DNA from 3 places in the Streptomyces sp. NPDC006872 genome. Region 3 is predicted to be linked to each of the others. Evidence: riboswitches for the same ligand, from Rfam matches in the RefSeq annotation. Region 3 holds a riboswitch; each other region holds the start of a gene.
The links. A riboswitch is a leader RNA that binds a small molecule or an ion and turns the genes downstream of it on or off. The one in region 3 is predicted to bind thiamine pyrophosphate.
Positions count from the first base shown of each region.

Region 1: another riboswitch for thiamine pyrophosphate. It lies ahead of ABZ725_RS35085 (thiamine ABC transporter substrate-binding protein); the one in region 3 lies ahead of thiC (phosphomethylpyrimidine synthase ThiC).
Region 2: another riboswitch for thiamine pyrophosphate. It lies ahead of thiO (glycine oxidase ThiO); the one in region 3 lies ahead of thiC (phosphomethylpyrimidine synthase ThiC).

Region 1 covers NZ_JBEYIL010000014.1:107,378-116,848, forward strand. Annotated here, with positions in the region: gene ABZ725_RS35055 (hypothetical protein) at 1-16, shown strand, start outside; gene ABZ725_RS35060 (VOC family protein) at 195-614, shown strand; gene ABZ725_RS35065 (Rossmann fold nucleotide-binding protein) at 650-1,777, shown strand; gene ABZ725_RS35070 (LAETG motif-containing sortase-dependent surface protein) at 1,940-2,647, shown strand; gene ABZ725_RS35075 (ABC transporter ATP-binding protein) at 2,755-3,777, opposite strand; gene ABZ725_RS35080 (iron ABC transporter permease) at 3,777-5,465, opposite strand; gene ABZ725_RS35085 (thiamine ABC transporter substrate-binding protein) at 5,441-6,535, opposite strand; TPP riboswitch at 6,618-6,725, opposite strand; gene rlmN (23S rRNA (adenine(2503)-C(2))-methyltransferase RlmN) at 6,748-7,854, opposite strand; gene ABZ725_RS35095 (phosphatidate cytidylyltransferase) at 8,009-9,235, opposite strand; gene frr (ribosome recycling factor) at 9,235-9,471, opposite strand, start outside.
Region 2 covers NZ_JBEYIL010000017.1:140,484-149,954, reverse strand. Annotated here, with positions in the region: gene bfr (bacterioferritin) at 1-244, opposite strand, end outside; gene ABZ725_RS39100 (sulfite oxidase-like oxidoreductase) at 443-1,075, shown strand; gene ABZ725_RS39095 (hypothetical protein) at 1,144-1,419, shown strand; gene ABZ725_RS39090 (deoxyribonuclease IV) at 1,428-2,306, opposite strand; gene pknB (Stk1 family PASTA domain-containing Ser/Thr kinase) at 2,341-4,293, opposite strand; gene ABZ725_RS39080 (thiazole synthase) at 4,497-5,291, opposite strand; gene thiS (sulfur carrier protein ThiS) at 5,295-5,495, opposite strand; gene thiO (glycine oxidase ThiO) at 5,492-6,667, opposite strand; TPP riboswitch at 6,665-6,776, opposite strand; gene ABZ725_RS39065 (hypothetical protein) at 6,829-7,179, shown strand; gene ABZ725_RS39060 (FAD-dependent oxidoreductase) at 7,226-8,470, shown strand; gene ABZ725_RS39055 (Rv2175c family DNA-binding protein) at 8,556-8,921, shown strand; gene thiE (thiamine phosphate synthase) at 9,022-9,471, shown strand, end outside.
Region 3 covers NZ_JBEYIL010000003.1:197,014-206,484, reverse strand. Annotated here, with positions in the region: gene ABZ725_RS09900 (YibE/F family protein) at 1-929, opposite strand, end outside; TPP riboswitch at 1,790-1,979, shown strand; gene thiC (phosphomethylpyrimidine synthase ThiC) at 1,972-3,774, shown strand; gene ABZ725_RS09890 (hypothetical protein) at 3,884-4,897, shown strand; gene ABZ725_RS09885 (VWA domain-containing protein) at 4,894-6,423, shown strand; gene ABZ725_RS09880 (hypothetical protein) at 6,497-7,369, opposite strand; gene ABZ725_RS09875 (metallophosphoesterase) at 7,563-8,654, opposite strand; gene ABZ725_RS09870 (LacI family DNA-binding transcriptional regulator) at 9,340-9,471, opposite strand, start outside.

The sequences.
Region 1 (9,471 bases), on a different contig from region 3:
CCCCCTGACCCGCTGAAGTCCCGGCCGACCCACTGAAGTCCCGGCCGACCCGCTGAGATCCCGGCAGACCCGCTGAGATCCCGGCCGAAAAGATCTCCCGCCCACCGATGAGTCCGGCGCGGCCCCCGGGTCTACCCCACCGAACAGCACACGCCGGCCCGCACCGGCACCACGAACCCCCAGGGAGAGACGCGATGACCGCCCCGGCCTACCAGCAGATGATCTTCGTCAACCTGCCCGTGAACGACCTCGCCGCCTCGAAGAAGTTCTTCACGGAGCTCGGCTACACGATCAACCCGCAGTTCAGCGACGACAACGCGGCCTCCGTGGTGATCAGCGACACGATCGTCGCGATGCTGCTCGTCAAGCCGTTCTACTCGACCTTCACCGGGAAGGAGATCGCGGACGCCACGAAGACCAGCGAGGTCCTGATCGCGCTGAGCGCCGAGAGCCGCGCGAAGGTCGACGAACTCGTCGACAGGGCGCTCGCGCTGGGCGGCTCGCCGAGCGGCGAGACCCAGGACATGGGCTTCATGTACGGCCGCTCCTTCGACGACCTCGACGGCCACACCTGGGAGGTCGTCTGGATGGACCCGTCGGCCGTGCAGGGCTGAACCCCCGTTCGCACGGCAGTGCCTAGCATGGGCGGGTGCATCCGACGACACCCGCCCAGCCGTTCGACGGCTCCCACGACCGTGAGATCGAGTCCCTCGCCGAGTTCGACGAGGTGGTCCGCGACCACGGCACCCTCTCCCACTTCCGCGTCCAGTCGGTCGACCTGACGGACCGTACCGAGGTCCTCCTCGCCCTGGACACCACGGCCGCCGTCTTCCTCGGCTGCCCGATGCACCCGGACGCGGCCGCGAAGTCCCGGGCTTCGGGGGCCCTCGTGCTCCCGCCCGTGCCGGGTCTGTCCTTCGACCCGTACCGCGGCTTCGTCTACACCCCCGACGAGCTGTTCGCCGACCTGGTCGCGGGCTACGAGGCGACACCGGACGCCCGCACCTACGCCTGGTTCCAGCAGACCAAGGCGGACGGCGACATATTCGGCTCCATGCTCCGCTCGATCCACGACGACGCCGTGTCGGACGCCCTCGACGAACTCCTCGTCGGGGCCCGGGTGGTGGGTGTGATGGGCGGTCATGCGATGGCGCGCGGCACGGAGGCGTACGCCGGCGCGGCCCGCCTCGGCCGTGAACTCGCCCGCGCAGGGCTCACGGTGGCGACCGGCGGCGGACCCGGCGCGATGGAGGCGGCCAACCTCGGCGCGTACGCGGCCCCCTTCGACGACGAGATGCTCGCCGAGTCCCTCCGACGCCTCGCCAAGGCGCCGAAGTTCACCCCCTCGATCACCGATTGGGCCCGGGCCGCCTTCGAGGTGCGCGACGACTGGCCCGGCGGCGGCCCCTCGGTGGGCATCCCCACCTGGTTCTACGGCCATGAGCCGCCGAACCCGTTCGCCGCGCACATCGCCAAGTACTTCTCCAACGCCACGCGGGAGGACGGCCTGCTGGCCCGCTGCACCGCGGGCGTGGTGTTCCTGCCGGGCGCCGCCGGAACCGTCCAGGAGATCTTCGACAACACGACGCCCAACTACTACGAGTCGCGGGGCGAGCCGACGCCGATGGTGCTCGTGGACCGCGCGCACTGGACCGAACGCCTGCCGGCCTGGCCGCTCTTGCGGTCACTCGCCCGGGAGCGGGCGATGGAGTCCCGTATCGCCCTCGTTGACCGGATCGAGGAGGCTCCGGAGGCGCTGAAACGTCTCGGTGGTTAATAAGCGGGCAAAGGCAACCGCTCAGAGGGGTCGCCACATTGACACTTCTTATGGAACGCTTATAGACCTGTGAGTCTGCTGGGGATGGTGACGCACCCCGCTCACCGGGGGCGCCATCTCCCCCTCCACCCCCCGCAGTTGCGCTTCCCGTAAAGGACAAACGTGTCCATATCCCGCCGTACCGCCGCCCGTTCGGTGCGCATGCTCGGCGTCACCGCCGCCTCCGCCGCCCTCGCGCTCAGTGCCTCCGGCACCGCGCTGGCCTGCGAGATCGGTGACTTCTCCGCCGCCGCCGGCTGTGATGGCACCAAGGGCGTCATCACCGTGACCGACAAGGACGCCACGGGCGTCGAGGCCAAGGTCACGGTCTTCCTCGAGAACAACAACGCCGACGTCCGCCAGGTCGGCGCCGAGCAGATCGTCAAGGGCTCCGCCGAGGGCACCACCATCACCTTCGCCGAGGACTGGGAGCCGGGCGCGGTCTACCGTGTCCACATCGAGGCCCCGACCGCCAAGAAGCCGGTCAGCGCGGACATCTCCCCCAACCTGACCACCCCGTCCAAGGCCTGCAAGGCCGACGACACCTCCACCCCGACCACCACCCCGTCCTCGACGCCGTCGGACACTGTTCCGCCGCCCGCCGAGACCGTCACCGCTTCGCCGTCCCCGTCGGACTCGGCGAGCGAGAGCTCCGCACCCCCGGTCTCCGCGGGCAACGTCCCGTCGGCCGCGGCCCAGGAGTCCAACCTCGCCGAGACCGGCGCGGGCTCCAACACCGGTCTGATCGTCGGCATTGCGGCCGCGCTGGTCGCCGTCGGCGGCGGCGCGGTGTTCTTCGGCATGCGTCGCCGTGGGGCCAGCCACCGCTGACCTCCACCACCGACCGAACGTGAGTGGCCCGTCCCCGACCGGGGCGGGCCACCCGCTTGTCCCGGCCGCTCAGCCGAACTCGGTCCAGACCGTAGGGGGGCGGCGCGTCAGTCCAGCACGACGATTTCGGCCGTGTCGAAGGACGCCTCCACCGTGCTCCCGACCTCCGGCGCGTCCCGCAGCGCGCACGCCGCCTCCAGCTTCGGTGCGCCCTCCGGCTGGAGGTGCACAGCGACATGCGTGCCCCGGAAAGTGCGCGCGGCGACCGTGCAGCGCAGTCCCTCGTCCACACCCACCAGGCGCACTCCGGCGGGCCGGACCAGCAAGGTGCGCGCCCCCTGCGCCGACCCGGCCGGCACCGGCACCTTGCCCCACGGCGTGACGGCCACCTCGCCGGTGACGGTCGCCTCCACCACGTTGTCGAAGCCGAGGAAGCGGGCCACGAACGCGTCCGCCGGCCGCTGCCAGACCTCAAGAGGAGTGCCGGACTGGGCGATCCGGCCGTCCCGCATCACCACGACCCGGTCGGCGAGCGCGAACGCCTCGCCCTGGTCGTGGGTGACCGCGAGCACGGTCGTGCCCAACCGGCCGAAGAGCTCCCGCAGTTCGACGACCAGCCGCTCCCGCAGCGACCGGTCGAGCTGCCCGAGCGGCTCGTCGAGCATCAGCAGCCGGGGACGCGGCGCGAGGGCCCGGGCCAGCGCCACCCGCTGCTGCTCCCCGCCGGAGAGCGCGGCCACGGCCCGCCCCGCGGCCCCCGGCAGCCCCACGAGTTCGAGCAACTCCCGCACCCGCTCGCCCTGTCGGGCCTTGGGCATGCCGTGCATCCGCAGCCCGAAGGCCACGTTGCCGCCCACGTCCCGCTGCGGGAACAGCTGATGGTCCTGGAACATCAGCCCGAGCTCCCGCCGATGCGCGGGCACCCCCGCCTGATCGCTCCCGCCGAGCGACACCCGCCCGGAGTCCAGTGGTTGAAGCCCGGCCACCGCCCGCAGCAGCGTCGACTTGCCGCTCCCGCTCGGCCCCAGCACACACACCACCTCGTGCTCGGCGACGGCGAGATCGACGGCGTCCAGGACGGCCCGCCCACCGAACCGCACGGTCGCGCCCTCAAGTTCGAGAAGCGGCATCAGAACTCCCCCGTCCGATCGGTCCGCAGCCGCTCCAGCACCAGCAGGGCCACCGCGCACACCACCATGAGAATCGTCGAAAGGGCCATCGCCTGGCCGTAGTTGAGCTCACCGGCCCGCCCGAGCAGCCGCGCCACGGCGACCGGCAGCGTCGGGTTGTCGGGCCGGGCGATGAACACGGTCGCGCCGAACTCCCCCAGCGACACCGCGAAGGCGAACCCGGCGGCGACCAGCAGCGCCCGCCGCACCATCGGCAGGTCCACCTCCCGCCACACCCGCCAGGGCGACGCCCCGAGCACGGCCGCCGCCTCCCGCAGCCGCCGGTCCACCGCCCGCAGCACGGGCAGCATCGTCCGTACGACGAAGGGCACGCCGACCAGCGCCTGCGCGAGCGGCACCAGGATCCAGCTGGCGCGCAGGTCCAGCGGAGGCTCGTCGAGCGCGATCAGGAACCCGAAGCCGACGGTCACCGCGGAGACGCCCAGCGGCAGCATCAGCAGCGCGTCGAAGCCCCGCATCAGCCGTCCGGCGTCCCGGCGGGTGAGGGCGGCCGCGGCGAGCCCGCCGACCAGCACCGCGATCCCGGTCGCGGCGAGGGCGTACTCCAGCGAGTTGCCGATCGCCTCGATCGGCGGGACCAGGAAGACATTGCCGTCGTCGCTGGTCAGCGCCCGGTAGTAGGCGAAGTCGGGTGCGTCGAACGACCGCTGCACCAGCACCGCGAGCGGGAGCACGAGCAGCACGGCGATGCTCGCGAGCACCCCCGCCAGCAGCGACCACTGCCCGGCCCCGCGCGGCCGCCGCGCCGTCCCGGCCGCGTCCACCAGCCGCAGCGCGCTCTCCCGCCGTCGCACGGCCCGGGCGTGCACGGCGAGGACCGCGCCGACGGCCGCGAACTGGACGATCGTGAGGACGGCGGCCGTGGACAGGTCGAAGATCTCGGAGGTCTGCCGGTAGATCTCCACCTCAAGGGTCGAGAAGGTCGGGCCGCCGAGGATCTGCACCACACCGAAGGAGGTGAAGGTGAAGAGGAAGACCATCAGCGCGGCTGCCGCGACGGCGGGCCCGAGGGCGGGCAGGGTCACCGTGCGCCAGGCGCGCAGCCGGGACGCGCCCAGCATCCGCGCCGCCTCCTCCTGCCCGGGGTCGAGCTGCGCCCACAGCCCGCCCACGGTCCGTACGACGACCGCGTAGTTGAAGAAGACGTGCGCGAGCAGGATCGCCCACACGGTGGTGTCCAGCCGTACGCCCCACAGCTCGTCGAGCAGCCCGCCGCGCCCGACGAGCGCCAGGAACGCCGTGCCGACGACGACCGTCGGCAGCACGAACGGGACGGTGACCACGGCGCGCAGCACCTGCTTGCCCGGGAAGTCCAGACGGGCGAACACATACGCGCCCGGCAGCGCGACCAGCAGCGTGAGCACGGTGGAGGCGAGCGCCTGCCAGGTGGTGAACCACAGCACATGCCGGACGTCGGACTGGGCGAGCACGTCCCACAGCCGCCCGAACCGCCAGATCCCCTCGACGTGGAGCCCCCGGGCCACGATCGCGGCGACCGGGTAGGCGAAGAACACCGCGAAGAACGCGACGGGCAGGGCCATGAGCCCGAGCCGGGCCGCCGCGCTCCCCTTGGCGCCGCTGCCCTTCCTGCGGGCTGCTTCGGCTACTTCAGTACGAGCGAGGTCCATGACTTGACCCAGTCGTCGCGGTGTTCGGCGATCTTCGCCGGGGCGAGGGTCTCGGGGTCCTTCGCCTGCGGCCCGTACTGCGTGAACTCCGCCGGAACCTGCGCGCCCGTCCGCACCGGGTAGACGAACATGTTGAGCGGCATGTCCTCCTGGAACTCCTTGCCGATCAGGAAGTCGATCAGCGCCTTGCCGCCCTTGCTGTTGTGCGCGTTGCTCAGCAGCCCCGCGAACTCGACCTGCCGGAAGCAGGTGCCGGCCGCGACCCCGGTCGGGGCGGTGGTCGGCTTGGGGTCGCCGTAGATCACCTCGGCGGGCGGCGAGGAGGCGTACGAGACGACGAGCGGCCGGTCGGCCCCCGCCTTCTTGCCGCCGGCGGACCCGGAGAACTCCTCGTTGTAGGCCTGCTCCCAGCCGTCGACGACCTTGACGCCGTTGGCCTTGAGCTTCGTCCAGTACCCCTCCCAGCCTCCGTCCCCGTACTTCGCGGCCGTGCCGAGCAGGAAGCCGAGTCCGGGCGAGGAAGTGGACGCGTTCTCGGTGACGAGGAGGTTCTTGTAGGCGGGCTTGATCAGGTCGTCGAAGGAGGCCGGCGGGGTCAGCTTGTGCTCGGTGAAGTACGCCTTGTCGTAGTTGACGCAGATGTCGCCGAAGTCGATCGGCGTGACCCGGTGCTTCTCGGCGTCCAGCTGGAACGCGCCGCCGACCTGGTCCAGCCCCTTCGCCTCGTACGGCTGGAACAGCCCGTTGTCGAGCGCGCGTGAGAGCAGGGTGTTGTCGACGCCGAAGAAGACGTCGCCCTGCGGGTTGTCCTTGGTGAGGACGGCCTTGTTGACGGCCTGCCCGGCGTCGCCGTCCTTGAGGACCTTGACCCGGTAGCCGGAGGTCTTCTCGAAGTCGGCGAGCACGCTCTTGGACACGGCCCATGAGTCATGGCTGACGAGGGTGACGGTCTTGGACTGCGCCGACACTCCCTCGCCGCCGTCGCCGTCCGTGGGTCCGCATGCGGACAGCGTGGACAGCGCGACCAGGCCGAGCCCGACGGCCACGGCCATGAAGGTCTTGTTGTGCACTGGTTTTCCTCCTGGGGTTGGCCAGGAAGAGACGCGGCCCTGCCCGGGTGTCCGCGCGGGACATCCGGGCAGGGCGCAACAGCTCGAGTGATGACCGAACTTCCTACCCAGAATGACCTGGGCGAGGTTCAGAGGGTCTGCGGCCTGGATGCCGCACTCTCAGCGCTGTGGCGCTCCCCTGTCGGAATATGAAGATGTGTTTGGCTTAAAGACTACCGCTCGGTGGCCGCGAGCTGACCGCAGGCCCCGTCGATCTCCTGACCACGGGTGTCCCGGACGGTGACGGGCACCCCGTGCGAGGCGATCGCCTCGACGAACGCCTTCTCGTCCTCGGGCCGCGAGGCCGTCCACTTCGAGCCCGGCGTCGGGTTGAGCGGGATGAGGTTGACGTGCACCGGCTTGCCGCGGAGCAGCCGTCCGAGCCGGTCACCACGCCAGGCCTGGTCGTTGATGTCCCGGATCAGCGCGTACTCGATGGACAGCCGGCGCCCGGACCGCTCGGTGTACTCGAACCCGGCGTCCAGCACCTCGCGCACCTTCCACCGCGTGTTCACGGGGACCAGGGTGTCGCGCAGTTCGTCGTCGGGCGCGTGCAGGGAGATCGCGAGCCGGCACTTGAAGCCCTCGTCGGAGAACCGGTGGATGGCCGGCACGAGCCCGACCGTCGACACGGTGATGCCCCGCTGCGAGAGCCCGAGCCCGTCGGGGGCCGGGTCGGTGAGCGCACGGATCGAGCCGACGACCCGCTTGTAGTTGGCGAGGGGCTCGCCCATGCCCATGAACACGATGTTGGACAGCCGGGCCGGACCGCCCGGGACCTCGCCGTCCCGCAGCGCCCGCATGCCGTCCACGATCTGATGGACGATCTCGGCGGTGGACAGGTTCCGGTCCAGCCCCGCCTGCCCGGTCGCGCAGAACGGGCAGTTCATCCCGCATCCGGCCTGCGAGCTGATGCACATCGTCACCCGGTCCGGGTAGCGCATCAGCACCGACTCCACGAGGGTGCCGTCGAACAGCCGCCACAGGGTCTTACGGGTGGTCCCCTGGTCCGTCGACAGATGCCGGACGACCGACATCAGGTCCGGCAGCAGCGCCTCGCGCAGCTTCTCGCGCGAACCGGCGGGGATGTCGGTCCACTCCGCCGGGTCGTGCGCGTAGCGCGCGAAGTAGTGCTGGGACAGCTGCTTGGCACGGAACGGCTTCTCACCGATCTCCGCCACGACCTCCTTCCGCTCGGCGGGCGAGAGGTCGGCAAGGTGCCGCGGCGGCTTCTGGGCTCCGCGGGGGGCGACGAAAGTGAGTTCTCCGGGCTTAGGCATAGCCGTACCAGTGTCGCAGATCGAATCGTGTGACCGGTGCGGCGCTCATCACCCCGGCAAGCGCCTCGGGGGATCTCCAGGCGATCGCGACGCGACGGGCCCCCGCCCCGGAGACCGGGGCGGGGGCCCGTACGAGCCGTTCTGCGCGGGTGGGTCAGCCGGAGCCCACGAACAGCACGAACAACGCCCATACGACAGGAGCCGTGGGCAGCAGCGAGTCCAGCCGGTCCATGATGCCGCCGTGGCCCGGGAGGAGCGTGCCCATGTCCTTGATGCCCAGGTCCCGCTTGATCATGGACTCGCCCAGGTCGCCGAGCGTGGCGCTGGCCGCGACGGCGAAGCCGAGCACCAGGCCCTGCCACCAGGTGCCGTCGTCGATCAGGAACTGCATCAACAGCGCGCCCGCGAGCATCGCGAACGACACCGCGCCGAGCAGGCCCTCGCGGGTCTTGCCGGGGCTGATGCGCGGAGCCAGCTTGGTCCTGCCGAAACGCCAGCCGACGGCGTACGCGCCCGTGTCGCTGACGACCGTCAGCAGCAGGAACGTCATGACGCGGAACGCTCCGTCGTCGGAGGCCAGCATCAGGGCGACGAACGTGGCCAGGAACGGCACGTAGAAGGCCGCGAAGACGCCGGCGGTGACGTCCTTCAGATAGCCCTCGGGCGGTTCCGTCATCCGCCAGACCAGCACCGCGAGCGCGGTGAGGGCCATGGCGACCCAGGCGCCCTCGGCACCCCGGACGTAACCGGCGACGACCATCGCGGCGCCGCCGACCGCGAGCGGCACGAGCGGCGCCTTGATGCCCTTGCGCTCCTGCAGCCTGCTGGTCAGCTCCCACAGACCGACGACGACGGCGACCGCGACCACACCGACGAACACGGCCTTGACGACGAGCAGCGACGCGAGGATCACCGCACCGAGTCCGACCGCGACCCCTATGGCCGCGCCCAGGTCTCGGCCCGCGCTCTTCTTCTGCGGTGCGGGCGCAGGCTGAGGGGCGTCGGGCATGGGCTCCGGATTCTGCGGCACCGCCGCGTGGGGCCGTGCCGACGGGGTGTCGTCGCCGCGGGCGGCGTCGCCGTAGGGCTCGCTGCCGTAAGGCGTGCCGCCGTAAGGCGGGTTGCCGTAGGACGCGGTGCCGTAGGGCTCGTCTCGGAACAAGGGGCCGCCCGGCCGAGCGGCCCCCCGGTCGTCATCCTGGTTTCCGCCGTGCGCGGGTACGTCGGGGACGATGGGCATGGGGCGAGTCTGCTGCGCCTCAGGCGCATCGTACGCGGGACCCGCCGGGGCGGCCCCCTGGACAGGACCCTGGGCGGCGGGCCCCCAGTACCCGGCCCGTGACCCGGCTTGTGGCGGTGAGCCCCAGGAAGAGTCGTTCATCAGACCTCGAGAAGCTCCGCTTCCTTGTGCTTCAGGAGCTCGTCCACCTGGGCGACGTACTTGTGCGTCGCGTCGTCGAGCTCCTTCTCCGCACGGCGGCCCTCGTCCTCGCCGACCTCGCCGTCCTTGACGAGCTTGTCGATCCCGTCCTTGGCCTTGCGACGGACCGCGCGGATGGACACCTTGGCGTCCTCGCCCTTGCTCTTGGCGACCTTGATGTAGTCGCGGCGGCGCTC
Region 2 (9,471 bases), on a different contig from region 3:
TCTGACCGATCCGCACATGGAACAGCCGCTGGTAGTTCGGCAGCCCGTCCAGGAACAGAATTCGGTCGGTGAGCACCTCGGCGTGCTTCATCTCGTCGAACGATTCGTGCCGGGTGTACTTCGCGAGCTTCGTCCAGCCGAAGTTCTCCTGCATCTTGGCGTGGAGGAAGTACTGGTTGATCGCGGTCAGCTCACCGGTGAGCTGCTCGTTGAGGAACTCGATGACCTCGGGGTCGCCCTGCATCGCAGAGGCTCCTTCCGCATGGGAATTCGGGGTGGGGAATTCGGGGAGGTTCCGCCGCATGATTTCACCGGTGCCGAAGATCGTCCAGTAAGTGCGTACTTAGTAAGTTAGTGCATGCTTAGTAGCAGTTGCCCGATTCTGGATATGGGCGGTCATGGCTGGTCATGTGCACCGTCGCGGGTCTGTCAGGATGGAGTCATGGGTCAGCCGGTGGAGCGCGAATCTGGGGAAGAAGCAGTGTCAGAACTTCCGCCGGGACAGCGACTGCAGCGCGGCTGGCCGGTCACCCACTACGGTCCGGTGCCCAAGTTCCGGCCCGAACGCTGGGACTTCAGGGTCTTCGGCGCTACCGCCGACGGTGAGAAGAGCTCCTGGAACCACGAGGAGTTCACGGCCCTTCCGTACGCCTCCGTCATGGCCGATCTGCACTGCGTGACGAAGTTCAGCATGCTCGGCGCCGAATGGGGCGGCATCCCCGCCCGGACGATCCTGGAGATCGCGCCGCCCGCGCCGAACGTCACCCATGTGATGGTGTGGGCCGAGTACGGCTTCAGCTCGAACCTGCGCCTCGTCGACTTCGCCGCCGAGCGCACGATTTTCGCCACCCACAAGGACGGCGAGCTGCTCACCGCCGAACACGGCTTCCCGCTCCGCCTGGTCGTCCCGCACCTCTACGCCTGGAAGGGCCCCAAGTGGGTCCGCGGCATCGAGTACATGACCGCCGACCGCCGCGGCTTCTGGGAGGAGCGCGGCTACCACAACATCGGCGACCCCTGGAAGGAACAGCGGTACTCCTACCAGGAGGTGCCGGGGGACGGGCCGGAGCTCTGAGGCGCCGGGGTGTCGCGGGCCGGTAGGCTTTTCGCCGGGTACCACGACAATCGTGCAGGGAGCCATTCATGGCCGTCTTCAACGTGATCTTCTCGGAGTCAGCTGCCCACGTGCGCGACACCCTCTCCGAGGACAGCCTTCAGGGGCTTCGGCGTGGCCTCGCCATACTGGCCGGGGACCCGCGCACCAAAATCTCCGCGGCGATCTCAGACGACGAGAACACCCGCTCGGTCGCGTTGACCCGCACCCTGGCGATCGAGTACATCATCAGCGACGGCCTGCTCATCGTGCTCGTGGTCCATGTGGTCGACACCTCGCACGTGCTCGTCGAGAACGAGGACTGACAGACGCCTCAGCCGTCGCGGAGCTTCTTCAGCCGTTCCACGTCCGCCGCGTGTCCCTCCTTGCCGCCGGGCGTCTCGATGATCAGCGGTACGCCCTCGGTCGCGGGGTGGGTCATCAGCGCGCGGAACGGGTCCTCGCCGATGTGACCGGCGCCGATGTTCTCGTGCCGGTCCTTGTGGGCGCCGACCACGTCCTTGGAGTCGTTGGCGTGGATCAGTTTCAGCCGGCCCTCGCCGACCGTGTCCACCAGCAGATCGAGGGTCTGGTGCATCCCGGCCGGGCCGGTCAGATCGTGCCCGGCCGCGAAGATATGACAGGTGTCGAGGCAGACGCCGAGCTTGGGATGGGCGTCCAGCGCCTCGAAGTACGGTCCGAAGTCCCAGGTCCGGGAGCAGAGCGAGGCGCCCTGCCCGGCCGTCGACTCCAGCAGCAGGAACGGGTCGTCGTCGTGGGTCAGCTCGTCCAGCAGCGGCAACAGATACTCGCGCACCTGCTTCAGCGCCACCGACCGGTCCCGCCCGCCCGTCGCGCTCCCGGTGTGGACGACCACGCCCAGCGCGCCGATCTCCCGCCCACGGCGCAGCGAGTGCCGCATCGACTCCACCGACTTCTCGGCCGTCGCCTCGGTGTGCGAGCCGAAGTTGATCAGGTAGGGCGCATGCACATACGCCGGGACCGACTCCGCCGCGCACGCCTCGCGGAACGCCTCGTCCTGCCGCGGGTTGCCGACGGGCGTCGCCCAGCCGCGCGGGTTGGCGACGAACACCTGGACCGTCTCGGCCTTGAGGTCATGCGCGTACGACATGCCCACGTCGTGCAGTCCGCCGGCCACGGGGACATGACCGCCGACGGGGTTGCGGGAGGGGAAGGGGGATCGAGGACTCACCCGGTCAGGGTGTCATGCCCGGCCGCCCCGCCGGTCACCGGATGGTGATGGTGATCGTCGACCCCTTGGGCGCCATCTCGCCGGCCTCCACGGACTGCTTCTTGACGCTGTCGCCGAAGAGCCCGAGCAGCCCACGGTCCTCCTTGACCTCGAACCCGGACTGCTCCAGGAGCGAGGTGGCGTCGTCGACGCTCGCACCGACCACGTCCGGGACCTCGACCAGCACCGGCCCCTTGGACAGCGTCAGCGTCACCGTGTCGCCGTCGGTGGCCTCGCTGTCGGCCTCCGGGGTCTGCGCCGCGACCTGACCCTTGTCGAACTCGGAGTTCACCGCAGCGGCGGCGACCTTCACCTTCAGGCCGGCCTCCTGCAGCTCCGCCCTGGCGTCGGCCAGGGTCTCCCCGGTGACGTCCGGGACGTCGATCGGGCTGCCCTTGCTGACAGTGATCGCGACCGCGGTGCCCGCGCGCCGCTGGGTGCCCGCCTTGGGGTCGGTGCTGATCACGAAGCCCTTGATGACGTCGTCGCTGAACGCCTTGGTGACCAGGCCCGGCTCCAGGCCGTCCGTCTTCAGCAGCTCCTCGGCCTTGTCCAGCCGGGAGCCCGTCACATCAGGCACCTTCACGATCTCGGGGCCGTCGGAGACGGTGAGCGTCACCGAGTCGTTCTTGCGGATCCTGGCGCCCGGCTCGGGGTCCGTCTCCATGACAGTGCCGCGCTTCGCGGTGTCGCTGTACCGGTGCTGGACCTTGCCGACCTCGAGCCCGGCCGCCTCCAGCCGCTTCCTGGCGTCCGCCTCCTTCTGCGTCAGCACCGCGGGGACCTTGGTGAACTGGCCGGAGTTGATGTACCAGACGCCCGCGCCCACGCCGAACACCAGCAGGACGACGGTGATGAGCGCGAGCACCCCGCGCCGGGGCGGGCGCACGGCGCGCCGCCGCGGCGGCAGCGGCGGCGGGCTCTGGAACCGGGAGGTCCGGTCGACCGAGCCGTCGCCGTGCGCCGGGTCGAGGGGGTCGTCCTCGTTGACGGGCAGCGGGCGCGGCACGGTCAGCGAGCGCGGGATGACGCTGGTGCGGTCCTCGGCGATGTCGTGCCCGGCGGAGACGGCCTGCGGCGGCAGCGCGTCCAGCTGCGCCTCGCTGAGCGGGGCGCGCGCCTCCCGCACCTGCCCGAGCAGCGCGACGGCGTCGTGCGGCCGGACTCCGGGGGTGCGGGCGGTGGCGGTGGCCACCAGCTCGTCCAGCTCGAACGGCAGACCGGGGACGGCGGCCGACGGCGGCGGAACGTCCTCGTGGAGGTGCTTGTAGAGCACGATCGCGGGGGAGTCGCCGTCGTGCGGCTTCTCACCGGTGAGCATCTCGTAGAGCACGACCCCGCACGCGTACACGTCGACCCGGGGATCGGCGGCGCCGGGCTGCTCGATCTGCTCGGGAGCGAGATAGGCGACGGTGCCGAGCACGGCCCCGGTGGTGCTGGTCACGGTGTCCACGGACCGTACGAGCCCGAAGTCGGCGACCTTGACCCGCCCGTCATCCCCTATCAACACGTTCTCGGGCTTCATGTCCCGGTGCACGAACCCGGCGCGGTGCGCGGCTCCCAGCGCGGCGAGCACCGGCTCCAGGATGTCGAGCGCGGCCCGCGGCTGCAGCGCCCCGCGCTCACGCAGCACGTCACGCAGGGTGCACCCGGCGATGTACTCCATGGCGAGATAGACGTACGACGCGTCGGCACCCTGATCGAACACCTGGACGACATTCGGGTGGGCGAGGCGGGCCACGGACTTCGCCTCCCGGATGAACCGATCGACGAACGCCCCGTCGGCGGCGAGCGCCGGGTGCATCACCTTGAGCGCGAGCACGCGGTCGAGGCGGGTGTCCACGGCCCGGTAGACCGTGGCCATCCCGCCGACCGCGATCCGCGCCTCGACGCGATAGCGGCCGTCGAGCACCTGCCCGACCAGAGGGTCCTGAAGGGTCGTGTCCACGCAGGCGAGTCTACGAGCAGCCACTGACACCACCCCCACCTCCACCACGATCGACCCCCGACTGCAGCCGACCTGTGACGCGAGTGGTGGACCGGCGGGTTGGCCGCCAACGGTGCACGGCCCCCACGGGCGAGGCCCACTTCTGGGCCGACTGCAACGGGTGGTGCGTGGGTGGGCGATGTTTTTCGGAGGTGGACCGGCGGTCAGAAGGCAGGTCGCTCGGGGTCCAGCGCCGCGAGGCCCTCCGCAGGAGAGGACGCCTCCGCGAAGTAGCGGCGGGGGATCCGCCCGGCGAGGCGGGCCGACCTGCCCGCCTCGACCCCGGCCCGCATGGCGGACGCCATCCGCTCAGGGTCCGGGGACCGCGTCACCGCCGACGCCAGCATCACCCCCGCACACCCCAACTCCATCGCCAACGCCACATCCGAAGCCGTACCGGCCCCCGCGTCGAGAATCACCGGCACCCGCGCGTGCTCCACGATCAGCTGAAAGTTGTGCGGGTTGCGGATGCCCAGGCCGGAGCCGATCGGCGAACCCAGCGGCATCACCGCGGCGCACCCCACGTCCTCCAGCTTCCGGGCCAGCACCGGATCGTCGTTCGTGTACGGCAGCACCGTGAACCCGTCGTCCACCAGCGTCTCCGCCGCGTCCAGCAACTCGATCGGATCCGGCAGCAGCGTCCGCTCGTCGGCGATGACCTCCAGCTTGACCAGGGACGTCCCCAGCGCCTCCCGTGCCAGCCGAGCCGTCAGCACGGCCTCCCCGGCGGTGAAACACCCCGCCGTGTTCGGCAGCACCCGGATGCCCAGCCGCTCCAGCACCGACAGCACGGAACCCCGCACCGAAGGGTCGACGCGGCGCATCGCGACCGTCGTCAGCTCGGTCCCGGACGCCACCAGCGCCCGCTCCAGCACCTCCAGGCTGGGCGCACCCCCCGTGCCCATGATCAGCCGGGACGAGAAGGACGTGCCTGCGAGGACGAAGGGATCGTCGGCCATGGTTCAGCCTCCTTGGACGGCGGTGAGGACCTCGACACGGTCCCCCTCGGAGAGGGACGTCGACGGCCACTGCGCGCGCGGGACGACGGTTTCGTTCAGGGCGGCGGCCACTCCCGAGGGGGCCGGGGTCAGCGCGCGTACGACGCTGTCGAGAGCCGTGCCGGGAGCGAACTCCCGGCGCTCTCCGTTGACCGAGATGTTCATGCGGGCTGCTCCTGGAGCGCGAAACGCCTGGGCGTGAAGGGACGGGCCTCGTCCGGGAGCTCCCCGGTGGCCAGGGCATGCGCCATCGCGTCACCGGTCACCGGCGTCAGCAGCACGCCGTTGCGATAGTGCCCGGTGGCCAGCAGCAGCCCCTCCAGCTCCGTCGGCCCGAGCAGCGGCGCGTTGTCCGGGGACCCGGGCCGCAGCCCCGCGCGGGTCTCCGTGAGCGGCAGCTCGGTGATCCCCGGGACCAGCTCATGGGCGTCGCGCAGCAGCTCGTACACGCCGCCCGCCGTCACCGTCGTGTCCCAGCCCAGCTCCTCGCTGGTCGCGCCCACGACCAGCTCGCCGTTCTCCCGCGGCACCAGGTAGACCTGGCTGCCGCGCACCACGGCCCGCACGGTCCGGCTCAGGAACGGCGCGTACGGCCGCGGCACGGTCAGCCGCAGCACCTGCCCCTTCACGGGCCGTACGGGAGGCAGGACGTCCTTCGGAACCCCGCTGAGCCGCCCGCTCAGGCTGCCCCCGGCGAGCACCACCTGCCCCGCCCCCAGCGTCGTACCGTCCCGTGCGACGATCCCCACGGCCCGCCCGTCCACGACGGACAGCCGCTCGGCCCAGGCGCGGTGGAAGACCACGCCCGCCCGCTCGCACCCGGCCAGCAGCGCCCCGGCCAGCCGCCGCGGATCGATCTGGTGATCGCCGTCCACCCGCAGCCCGCCGCGTACGCCGGGCGCGAGCAGCGGCTCCAGGCGCCGGCACTCCCGCCCGGACAGCCACTCCGACTCCAGCCCCGACTGCCGCTGCAGGGCGTGCAGTTCACGCAGGTGGGCACGGTCGTCGGCGTCCAGCGCGACCGCGAGCGTGCCGCAGCGCCGGTAGCCGAGGTCGTGTCCGGTCAGCTCGCTCAGCTCGGCCACGAAGTCCGGATAGCGGCGGGCCGAGGCGAGGTTGAGGCCGAGCAGGGTCTGCTCGCCGTGGTGCAGTTCGGTGACGGCGGCCAGCATTCCGGCGGCCACCCGGGCGGCCCCGCCGCCCGGCTCCGGGTCCACCACCGCCGTGGCGAAGCCGCGCTGCGCGGCCCGCCAGGCCGTGACAAGCCCGATGATCCCGCCCCCGATGACGAGGACGTCCGACGTACGTGGAGACGACGGTGACAGTGGAGACGACATGGGCGTCCAGCCCCTCCCTTCGCCGGCATGACCCGGATCAGGTTCGTACGGTCGGAGGCCGCCAGCCTCCCTCTCAGCCCGGTGCGTCCGGGCTCCCGCGAGTGCTCTACGTTGGCCACCCTAGCCCGACCCCGCACACCTCAGTAAGGGAGCCTGCGCCCATGGCACGGTCACTCGACGGCCTGGTCCTCGCCCCGGTCGCCGACCAGGCCCCCGGGCAGGTCGGCACCCGCACCCGCTTCACGTACCACGAGAAGGACGGCGTGATCTGGGCCGAGTACGCGGGCGGCGACGTCGTACGGGGGCATTTGGTGGGTACTCGGGAGGGAGACCGGCTCGACTTCCGCTACGTACAGCTCAAGTACGACGGGACGACGTCCTCGGGTCACTGCGCGTCGACCGTCGTGGAGCTGCCCGACGGCCGGGTGCGCCTCGACGAGACCTGGGAGTGGGAGTCGCAGGAGGGCAGCGGCACGAGCGTCGTGGAGCAGGTCACAGCGCAGGACGGCTGACTGACGGGGCGTCAGCTGGCTAGGGTGATCCGACTATGGTGATCAGGTGAGCGAGCAGACCCAGGAAGGCAGGCCCACGGCGCGGCGCGTGGTCGTCGTCGGCGCGGGCATGGCCGGCGTGCAGACCGCGGTCGCCCTGCGCGACCAGGGCTTCGACGGCACGGTGAAACTCGTCGGAGCGGAACCCCACCAGCCCTACGACCGGCCCCCGCTGTCCAAGGCCGTCCTGCTCGGCACGTCCGAGGGCTCCGCCTTCGACGTCGACTTCGAGGGCCTCGGCATCGAACTGGAGCTCGGCCGCGAGGTCCTCGGCCTGCGCCCCGCCGACCACGAGCTGGACGCCGAGCGCGGCCCGGTCCCGTACGACGTCCTCGTGCTCGCCACCGGCGCCCAGCCGATCCGGCTGCCCGGCGCCGAGGGCGTGCCCGGGGTGCACCTGCTGCGCACCCTGGACGACGCCGAACGGCTACGGCCCGTGCTCGCCCGACAGCACGACGTCGTGGTCGTCGGCGCCGGCTGGATCGGCGCGGAGTTCGCCACGGCCGCGCGCGAGGCCGGCTGCGCGGTCACCGTCGTCGAGGCCGCCGACCGGCCGCTGGCCGGGGCCCTGCCCGCCGAGGTCGCCGCCCCGATGGCCGACTGGTACGCCGACAGCGGCGCCGTTCTGCGCACCCACGCGCGCGTGGCGCGCGTCGAGCCCGGCGCGGTCGTCCTCGACGACGGCTCGCGGCTGCCCGCCGGCGCCGTCGTGGTCGGCATCGGCGCCCGCCCCGCCACCGCCTGGCTGGCCGGCTCCGGCGTCGAGCTGGGCGCGCACCGCGAGGTCGTGGCCGACGCAAGTCTGCGCACCTCCGTGCCGGACGTGTACGCGGTCGGCGACTGCGCCTCCTTCCCTTCGGGAAGGTACGGCGAGCGCCTTCTCGTCCACCACTGGGACAACGCCCTCCAGGGGCCGCGCACGGTCGCGGCGAACATCGTCGGCGCGAGCACCGACGAGCCCTTGGCCGTCTACGACCCCGTCCCGTACTTCTGGTCCGAGCAGTTCGGCCGTTTCGTCCAGTACGCCGGGCACCACGCCGACGCCGACCGCACCCTGTGGCGCGGCGACCCGTCCGGACCGGCCTGGACGGTCTGCTGGCTGCGCGAGGACCGTCTGGTCGCCCTGCTGGCCGTGGGGCGCCCGCGCGACCTGGCCCAGGGCAGGCGGCTGATCGAGGCGGGCACGCCCATGGACCCGCTGCTCCTCGCCGACCCGGCCAGACCGCTGAAGACGGCGACGGCCCCGGCCTGAACGCCCCGGTCCGCCCTGGCCCGAACGCCCCCGGTCGGACCGGCCCGACTTCCGACTGTCGGTGGCAGATGGCAGGCTTGTTCCCGTGACCGAGATTGACGCAAAGACCGATGTTCTCGTCCCCGCCTGGCTCACCCTGCCCGACATCGCAGAAATGCTCGATGTCGAGGTGACGCGCGTCCGGCAGCTGGTCAGGGACGGCCAGCTCATCGCCGTACGCCGTGGCGAGAACCGCGCACTGCACGTCCCCGCCGCTTTCATCGACGGGGACAAGGTGGTGAAGGGCCTGTCCGGGACCCTGACCCTGCTGCGGGACGACGGCTTCACGGACGAAGAGATCCTGGAGTGGCTCTTCACCTCCGACCCGACCCTCCCCGGCACCCCGGCGCAGGCCCTGAGTGAGAACCGCGGCACGGAGGTGAAGCGCCGCGCCCAGGCGCTCGCCGTCTGACCCGGCGACGCCTGGCGTCCGACCTGCGGATTCGAACCGAATGACCCGGTGTACGGGGGCCGCCGGCCCTCGTACACCACCACCCTGGGGGGACTTTCGTATGCCTGACACCGCCCGCGCCCGGCTCGGCGACGCCCGACTGTACCTCTGCACGGACGCCCGCACCCGCCAGGGCGACCTCCCGGAGTTCCTGGACGCGGTCCTCGCGGGCGGCGTCGACATCGTCCAACTGCGGGACAAGGGCATGGAGGCGGCGGCGGAACTGGAGCATCTCAGGGTGTTCGCCGACGCCTGCGCCCGGCACGGCAAGCTGCTCGCGGTCAACGACCGCGCGGACGTCGCCCACGCCGTCGGGGCCGACGTCCTCCATCTGGGCCAGGGCGACCTGCCGGTCCCCGCGGCCCGCGCGATCCTCGGCGCCGACGTCCTCATAGGCCGCTCCACGCACGCCGCGGCGGAGGCGGAGGCCGCCGCCGGCCAGGAGGGCGTGGACTACTTCTGCACCGGACCGTGCTGGCCCACCCCCACCAAGCCCGGCCGGCATGCGCCC
Region 3 (9,471 bases):
GTGTTGACCACGGACGCGATGTGGTCCCGGCCGATGCGGATGCCGGCCCGGTACAGCCCGCGCCAGCCCATCGACGGGTTGGCCTCGTGCAGTTCCCAGACAGCGGAGGTCTGGGTGACCGTCACGTCGTCGAGGACACCGAGCGAACCGATGATGATGCCGGCGAGCAGCAGACCGCTCATGTCGATCGACGGGTACAGGCCGTGGATCAGGCCGGTGTTGTCGTCCGTGTTGCCGGTGAGCGCCGCCCAGTCGATGAACACTGAACCGAGGACGCCGATGAGCAGCAGTGAGATGAGTGTGCCGAGCACCGCGACGGATGTGCGGGCCGAGAGGCCGTGACACAGATAGAGCGCGATCAGCATTATCGCGCTCGCCCCCACGACCGCCACGACCAGCGGGTTCGAGCCCTGCAGGATCGCGGGCAGCACGAAGAAGTTCAGCACCAGGAAGCTGATGGCCAGCGCGACCAGCGCCATGACGCCCCGAAGCCGCCCGACGACCACGACGGCGACCGCGAAGATGATGGCCAGCACCCCCATGGGGATGCGCCGGTTCACGTCGGTCACCGAGTACTGCAGGTCCTTCGGCGCGGACGGCTCGTAGGCGACCACGACCTTCTCGCCCTGCTCCAACTGCCGTGACTGGTCCGGCTGGACGATCTCCGTGAACGTACGGCCCTTGTCGTTGCCGGTGTCCACGCGGATCGTGGCTCTCTTGCAGGAGCCGCTCGCCTGCTGCTGCGCGGACGAGCCCTCGGCCGTCGAGGTGTCGCCGGTCGGGGTGTCGCCCGAGGCGTTCACCGACGCGCAGCTCACCTTCACGACCTTGGTGACCGTGGCCTGCTGGGTCTGCCGGTCGAAGCCGACTCCGGTGCGTTCATGCGCCGGAGCACCGCCTGGCCACAGCACGACGAGCCCGACCAGCACCGCCGCACCGAACGGGATGAGGATGGCCGCGATGACCTTGCGCAGGTGCTGGGAGACAGGGGCGGCCGGGCCGTGACTGTGGCTGTGACCGTGGGAATGCCCCTGGCCCCCGCCGGAACCCGGCCCGTGCCCGTCGCCCGGGCCCGAGCCGTGCCCCCCGCCGGAACCGGGGCCATGACCGTGTCCGCCGCCGGAACCCGGCCCGTTTCCGTTGCCTTCGCCGCGGCCATGGTCGTGTCCGCCGCCGTGGCCGCTGCCGTGGCCTTCGCCCGGGTCGCTCCGAAGACCGTCACCATGCCCGCGGCCATGCCCGCTGCCAGGACCGCGGTCGGGGTTCCGCCCATGACCGTGCTCGTGGTCACGGCCGTATTCGTCGCCGGGGCCAGGGCCGTACCCATGCCCTTGGCTGCGCCCGTTGCCGTTGCCGTTGCCGTTGCCGTTGCCGTATTCGTAGCCGTTTCCGTGCCCGTTGGCGGGCGGCCTCTGACCGGGCCCTCCGCCAGAGTCTGGCCCTCGGCCCTGTCCCGGCCCTTGACCTCTGGGAGCGCCGCCGCGCGGCCGTCCGTCCAGCCCACTCAGCCCACCCAGTCCACCGGCGTATCCCGGCCCCTGATCGAGGCCATGCCCGTGGTTGTGGCCGGGAGCGTGACCACCGTTGAAAGCGTGGTCCTCACCGGGGCCGCCTCCAGAGCCGTTGCCGTTACCGGGGCCGCTGCTCGGGCCGTTTCCGGCACCGGGCCGACGGGGCGGCTCGGGCGGTGGGTACGGGGGCTGGTGTGTCGTGGTCACCGACCGATCATCGCAAGAACGACAGGGGCCCTCTGTTCACCGCGCCCGAATTGACGCTAGCGTGGAGGCACCTTTGCACACGCGGGAGCTCGGAGCACCGGGCTGAGAGGGCGCTGACCTCCGTCTTCGCGATGTTTCACGTGGAACGTCTCTTGAGTCGAGTGATGTTTCACATGAAACGTCGGCAGGCGGTAGCCGCTGCGTCGACCGCCGAACCTGTTACCGGGTAATGCCGGCGTAGGGAGTAGGTCTCATGACCAACAAGGACGCACGCACGCCTGCCTCCGTTCGGGATGAAACGTCCCAAGAGGCCGGGAAGTCCATCGGCTGGCACAAGGGATACGTCGAGGGCACTCGCCCCGATCTACGGGTGCCGGTCCGACAGGTGCATCTCACCAACGGGCAGTCGGTCACGCTGTACGACACCTCTGGTCCGTACACCGATCCGCTCGTCGACACCGACGTCCGCAGGGGGCTGCTGCCGCTGCGCGACAACTGGATCATCGCCCGTGGTGACACCGAGGAGTACGCGGGCCGTCCCGTCCGCCCCGAGGACGACGGCATCAAGCACACCTCGCCGCGCGGCGGTCTGCGCAATCTCGACGCGGTCTTCCCGGGGCGGCCGCGGCTCCCGCGCCGTGGCCGGGACGGCAAGGCGGTCACTCAGCTCGCGTATGCGCGCCGGGGGGAGATCACACCCGAGATGGAGTTCGTGGCCATCCGGGAGAACGTTTCTCCTGAGGTGGTCCGCGAGGAGATCGCGGCGGGCCGCGCGGTGTTGCCGGCCAACGTCAACCACCCGGAGATCGAGCCGATGATCATCGGCAAGCGCTTCCTGGTGAAGGTCAACGCCAACATCGGCAACTCGGCGGTGACGTCCTCCATCGAGGAGGAGGTCGAGAAGATGACCTGGGCGACCCGTTGGGGCGCCGACACGGTCATGGACCTGTCCACCGGCCGCAATATCCACACGACCCGCGAGTGGGTCCTGCGCAACTCCCCCGTCCCCATCGGCACGGTGCCGCTGTACCAGGCGCTGGAGAAGGTCGACGGCCGCGCCGAGGAACTGACCTGGGAGATCTACAAGGACACGGTCATCGAGCAGGCCGAGCAGGGCGTGGACTACATGACGGTCCATGCCGGTGTCCGTCTGCCGTACGTCCCGCTCACCGCCAACCGGAAGACCGGCATCGTGTCGCGTGGCGGCTCGATCATGGCGGCCTGGTGCCTCGCGCACCACCAGGAGTCGTTCCTCTACGAGAACTTCGAGGAGCTCTGCGAGATCCTCGCCGCCTACGACGTCACGTACTCGCTGGGCGACGGGCTGCGGCCGGGTTCCATCGCGGACGCCAACGACGAGGCGCAGTTCGCGGAGTTGAGGACGCTCGGGGAACTCAACCGGATCGCGAAGCGTTTCAATGTTCAGACGATGATCGAAGGCCCGGGCCATGTCCCGATGCACAAGATCAAGGAGAACATCGACCTTCAGCAGGAGATCTGTGATGAAGCTCCGTTCTATACGCTCGGCCCGCTGACGACGGACGTCGCGCCGGCGTACGACCACATCACTTCCGGCATCGGTGCCGCGATGATCGCCTGGTGGGGCACGGCCATGCTCTGCTATGTCACGCCCAAGGAACACCTGGGCCTGCCCAACCGTGACGACGTCAAGACGGGCGTCATCACCTACAAGATCGCCGCCCACGCAGCCGACCTCGCCAAGGGGCACCCCGGTGCGCAGGAATGGGATGACGCGCTGTCCGACGCCCGCTTCGAGTTCCGCTGGGAAGACCAGTTCAACCTCGCCCTCGACCCGGACACGGCACGGGAGTTCCACGACGAGACACTTCCGGCGGAGCCGGCGAAGACGGCGCACTTCTGCTCGATGTGCGGGCCGAAGTTCTGTTCGATGAAGATCAGTCAGAGCATCAACGAGCGGTTCGGTGGAGGGGTCGCCGACGGGGCCTCGGCCGAGGAGATCGCCGAGGGGATGCTGGAGAAGTCGAAGGAGTTCGCGGCGAGCGGAAGCAGGGTGTACCTGCCGCTGGCCGACTGACGCCCCTGGATTGGCGCTGCCCGATCAGGCTCGATGCCTGGCAGGCGCCGGGCTCAATGCCTGGCCGGAGGCAGCGCCATGAGAGGCGGCTGTGACGGGGGAATGGACCTTGGAGTATCTGAAGACGACGAAGCCGGTCCGATCATTGGTCTGGCAGGGCGGTGACCTGGTCGATGTCGTGGGCGGCCGGGCCTGGAACCGCGCCGGTGCGGAGCGCCGTACGGCTGCCGATCGCGGTTCGGGGTTCGATCAGTTCGACAGATGCGTCGTCTCGCCCTCCGGCCGCTACAGCGTCGTCCATACCGAACGCGGTGCCAGAGCCCTCTTGCTCGACGGAACAAGTCCCGTCCGTGAGCTGACTCGCAGCTCCTACCACGACGAGGACTTCGACTACCCCGTGGCGCTGGCGGTTCTGCCGGACGGCCGGGAGGTCCTGGTCCACTGCCCGGAGGAGTACAACGTGCTCCAGGTCGAGGAGGCGGCGTCCGGACAGCGGCTCACGACCGGAGCCCGCGAGGCGAAGGACGTGTTCCACTCCCGTCTGTCGGTGAGCGGGGACGGCAGACATCTACTGGTTGCGGGCTGGGTGTGGCACCCGTACGGAATCGTAGAGGTGTTCGATCTGGAGGCCGCGCTGACCGACCCGGCCGTGCTGGACGGATACGGGGTGCTGCCGATGGACCCGGGGATCGATGCCGAGGTGGTGTCGGCGTGCTGGCTCGACGACGACCGCCTGGCGGTGGCGACCGGAGAGGAGTTCCTCGACGACGAGGAGGTTCCCGCGCTCGGACCTCGTCGGATCGGTGTGTGGTCACTGTCCGATCGTGCCTGGGTGCACCGGAGCTCGGTCGACTTCGAGGTCGGCACGCTGATCGCGGGAGGCGGTCGAGTCGTCTCGTTGAACGGACACCCCCGGCTGATCGACGTCAGGACCGGGGAAGTGCTGGAGGAATGGCCCGAGGTGGCGGTTCCCCGACGTGAGGGGGCGTACGGCGTCACCCACATACCGACACCGGTCGCGGCGCTGCATCCGGACGGCACGCACTTGGCGGTCGCTCAGGACGAGAACATCGTGCTCGTTCGGTTGCCGTCGGCCGTCGGCTCGGCAGACTTGCCTCCATGACAGCGCGATCCATGAGCAAGGGCGCCAATCTGCCGGTCGACGCACCGGACGTCCGGGTGGAACTCAGCTGGGCCGAGGGGGTCGGTGGGCCGGACATCGACGTCTCGGCGCTGCTGTTGACGAGCGACGGGCGGGTTCGTGACGACGGGGACTTCGTCTTCTACAACCAGCCGCTTCATGCGTCCGGCGCCGTGAGACACGTCGGCAAGCGGCGGGACGCCGGCGTCATGACCGACGCGGTCCATGTGGACCTCCGCTCGCTGGAGGCCGCCATCACGCGGGTGGTGCTGTGTGCGTCGGCCGACGGCGGCACGTTCGGGCAGGTGACCGGTCTGACGCTGCGGCTGTTCGGCACGGGCGGGCGGTCCGAGGTGGCACGCTTCGAGATGCAGGCCGACACGGAGACGGCGTTCATCGGCGGCGAGCTGTACCTGCGCGAGGGGCGCTGGAAGTTCCGGGCGGTCGGTCAGGGGTACGCCTCCGGACTCGCGGGAGTGGCCACCGACTTCGGGATCACGGTCGATGAGGATCATGCGGAGGCATCTGCTCCGCCGAGTCCGCAGCAACCGTCGACTCCGCAGAACCGGCTACGCCCACAGAACCCGCCGACACCACAGAACCCGCAGACGTCGCTGAGCCCGCCGACGCCGCAGAACCCGCCGGCCCCGTCGAGCCGGCCGGGCTCGGCTCCGGTTCCGCCGGTTCCGCCGAGACCCACTCGTCCGGACTCAGGGGCGATGACCCCACCTCCAGGTCCTCGGCTGACCAAGGGGGAGGAGCGGCTGCCCGTCGACATGCGCAAGCGGCTGTCGCTGCGCAAGGAGCAGGTGGCCGTCAGCCTGAGCAAGCGCGGAGCGGCGGGGATCACCGCGCGGGTCGTGCTCGTCCTGGACGCCTCCGGTTCCATGGCGTTCCTGTACTCCCGGGGCGTGGTGGCGGACGTCGTGGAGCGGATGGCGGCGGTGGCGGCACAACTCGACGACGACGGGGAGATGCAGGCCTGGACGTTCGCCAGTGAGTCAGCTCGGCTTCCCGACCTTCGCCTGGGCGAACTCCCCGAGTGGCTGCGGCTGCATGTGCGCGTGGGCGAGATCAGTCTGTTCCGGCGCAACAGGAAGCCCCGCAAGGGGATGGAGCCGGGGCAGGTCGACATGCGCGCGGTCGGCATCCAGAACGAGGAACAGAAGGCGATCGCCCAGGTCAGATCGTATGTGCGGGAGAATCCGGCGACCGCCCCGACCTTGGTGCTGTTCTTCTCCGACGGAGGGGTCTACCGAGACGCGGCGATCGAGCGGGAGTTGCGGGCGGCGGTGGAGGAGCCGATCTTCTGGCAGTTCGTGGGGCTCGGCCGGTCCAACTACGGGGTCCTCGAGCGGTTCGACACGCTGCCCGGGCGCCGGGTCGACAACGTGGGCTTCTTCGCAGTGGACGACATCAGTACCGTCCCGGACCAGGAGCTCTACGACCGGCTGCTGTCCGAGTTCCCCAGCTGGATCACGGCAGCGGGCCGCGCAGGCATTCTCTGACGGCCACCAGGGGCCGCCCGGCGTACGGCTTGCGCTCCCCTCGGCGGGGTCGGCGGGGGCGCAAGCCGAGTGCCTATTCCGGCTGGTGGTCCGGGCCGCCGAAGTCCGGGCTGGTGTAGTCCGGACTGCTGAAGCTCGGCCGCGGGCCGGCCGAGCGGCCGTCGTCGGGGCTGCTGAAGCCCGGGCGGTCGTAGCCGATCTTCGGCAGACGGCCGGTCGGAGCCGGCGGGGGCGGGTCGGTGTGCAGGGCGGTCGCCGTGCCCGGACTGGCCAGGGCCTCCCGGAGAAACGGCAGGATGCCGCGTTCCAGGAGGGCCTCTCGCCAGGCTTCCCTGGCCAGGGCGACCTCCTCGCTCAGTTCGCCGTACGGTTCGGCCTCCAGGGAGGGCCGGTTGCGCAGGGCGGTGAGCAGCAGCGCGACGGTGGCGACGAGGATCGCGGCCACGGCCACGGCCCCGAACGTCCAGCCGGCCGTGAGCATGGTCCGGGCGAACGCCTGCTCGGGGTCGAGCACGCTGAGGATGTAACCGACGAGCAGGAAGATCACCGCGGCGGTCCCGGCGAGAACGGGGGTGAGGACGGCGGCGACGGCGCCCGCCCCGGCGGCCTCGGCGGCCTGGGCCGCCTCCCCCATGGTGGTGGCGAGCCCCATCGCCGCGTTCGGCTCGGCGGAGCCGGTCTCGGACGTGGACGACGGGGTGGACGGCGCCGGATGGCGCAGTTCCTCGCGGACCTTCACGTAGTGCTGGTACTCGGCCGCCGCGGCCACGGTGATGAGTGCGGAGGCGTTGAGCGCCATGGTGCGCAGTTGTTCGGGGTTGAGCCGCTGTCCGACAGCGGCCAGTTCCGGGTGGTGTGGTGCGGAGCGCAGCGCCTCGTCGAGGATCCGCTCGTATTCCTGGCGGTCCTCGCTGTGCAGGTGCTGCGGAACGCTGTTCATGTGCATCCCCCGATGCTCCGTAGGGCTTGGGGCTCGCATGCCAACGAGCCGTCGGGCAGAAACGGAGGGGAGCCTGCTACGGATAGACCGATGGTAGAGCGGCGACGGCATGGGGTGACAGGGGGTTTGCCGAAATTGGCCCCTGGCCTGCGGCGTCACCAGCGAGGCGAATGGGGGGCACAGCATGCCCCGGAAACGGTCAGATATCCAGGGGCAGTTGCTGGACCAGCAGTTTTCCGGCCATCGTCACGCCACCGTCCATCGCGATGGCCAGTCCTTCGGCGTAGACGTGCGGTCCCTCGACATGCGGACCGCCGCTGTCCTCGCCTTCCTCCGAATCCGAGCCGACTTCGCCCAACAGGTAGGGAATCGGGCTGTGGCCGTGAACGATTCGGGTACCGCCGTACGTATCGAGCAGGGAACGGACGGCGTCGGCTCCACCTTCATCCCGGAAGGAGAAGCGCTTGGTGAACTTGCGGAACAGGTCCCACACCTCATCCGCGTCGTTGCGCGTGATCGTCTCGCGGACGGTGTCGTTGACCGCCTCGATCGAGTCGCCGTAGTCGAGGTAGGCGGTGGTGTCGGAGTGGACGAGCAGATGGCCGTCGACCTCCTCGACGGCGTCGAGGCGGGCCATCCACTGCAGGTGGTGGTCCTGGAGGCGGTCCATGTCGTACTTCTGGCCGCCGTTGAGCAGCCAGGCCGCCTGGAAGGTGGCGGTGCCCGCGCCGGAGTTGACGGGGGTGTCGCCGAAGCGCTTGGCGCCGAGCAGCAGCAGTTCGTGGTTGCCCATGAGTGCCTTGCAGTATCCGCCGGCCGCGGCGGCCTCGGCGGACAGCCGCATGACGAGGTCGATGACGCCGATGCCGTCCGGTCCGCGGTCGGTGAAGTCGCCGAGGAACCACAGCCGGGCGGTTCCCGCGGACCAGTTGCCGGCGGCGTCGATCAGGCCCTTCTCCTGCAGTGCGGCCATCAGTTCGTCGAGGTATCCGTGCACGTCGCCGACGACGAACAGCGGGCCCGGGCCGGTCGAGGGCAGCGGAGCCTGGACGGCCGCCGGATCCACGGCCACCTGAAGGGTGTCGCCGCGTCGGCTGATCACGGGCAGATCGCGCTGGGTGGGCGTGTAGCCGTCCGGATGCTCCAGCGGATCGTCGACGGGCGGCGCGGCGTTGCCCGGATGGGTGTCGTGGTCGTACGGACCGGTCTCGTGGACGTACGCGGGCACCCGGAAGTCGCGCAACGTCGCCGTCCGCTCCACCTCGGGTCCCTGACCGGCCCCCTGAGTCATCAGACCCCTCCACCATCGCGCCGCATCTGCACTCTTCGGGCCGCCTGGTCGCAGCGGCCCGTGGTGCCGTGCGCCCATCATAGGAATGCGGATCGTGCCGTGTGATGACCCAGGGGTGGTGAATCGGAGCAAGGCTCCAGTTCATCGCGGCTTTCGCCCCGATTGGACCGGGCTTCGGCAGCCCGCACTCACCCGGCGCACACCATGCCCACACCCGCACGGTCGGTTCCGACGGCGTGGACGGGGACCTGTTTCGGCTGGGGCGGGGGCGAGTTCTGTGGCTGGGGGAGAGGCGCCTCGGTGGCTCGTCGGCTCGCCTAGAAGGGCGATTTTGCCGGATATGACCGTGAGTGGCCGAGAGTGACCGACAGCGGCGGAGTGGTCCCGCGCGACGGTTTTGCGCCGCCAGGTGCCAGCCAGGTGCCGCCAAGCGTTGCCTTGCCGCGGCGGCGCACTGCCAAGCGCCGCCGGGTCCGTAAGGAGCCCCGGAGATTCCCGACACCCCGGGCGCGCGCCTCCCACCCCAGCGCCGCCGGAAAACGCCCGTACGTGCGTGCCGCCTATCTACGTTGACGCGAATCGCCCGCTCCGGCTGCCCGCAAGCCTCCAGCACCCCGCAAGCCGCCCCCTGCCCCACCCCCACGGCAGAGTGGGGGACGAGGCGGGGGACGGCTTGGGTGCGGGGTTACTTCTCTTCCGGGGTCCTTGGGGGGCTGACCGTGGTTCGAGGGGGGCGTCGTTGGGAAGACGTCCGCACGATCAGTTCGGTCGGTATCACCTGCTCGACCGGGTGGTCGGATTCCGCGCCCTCGATCGC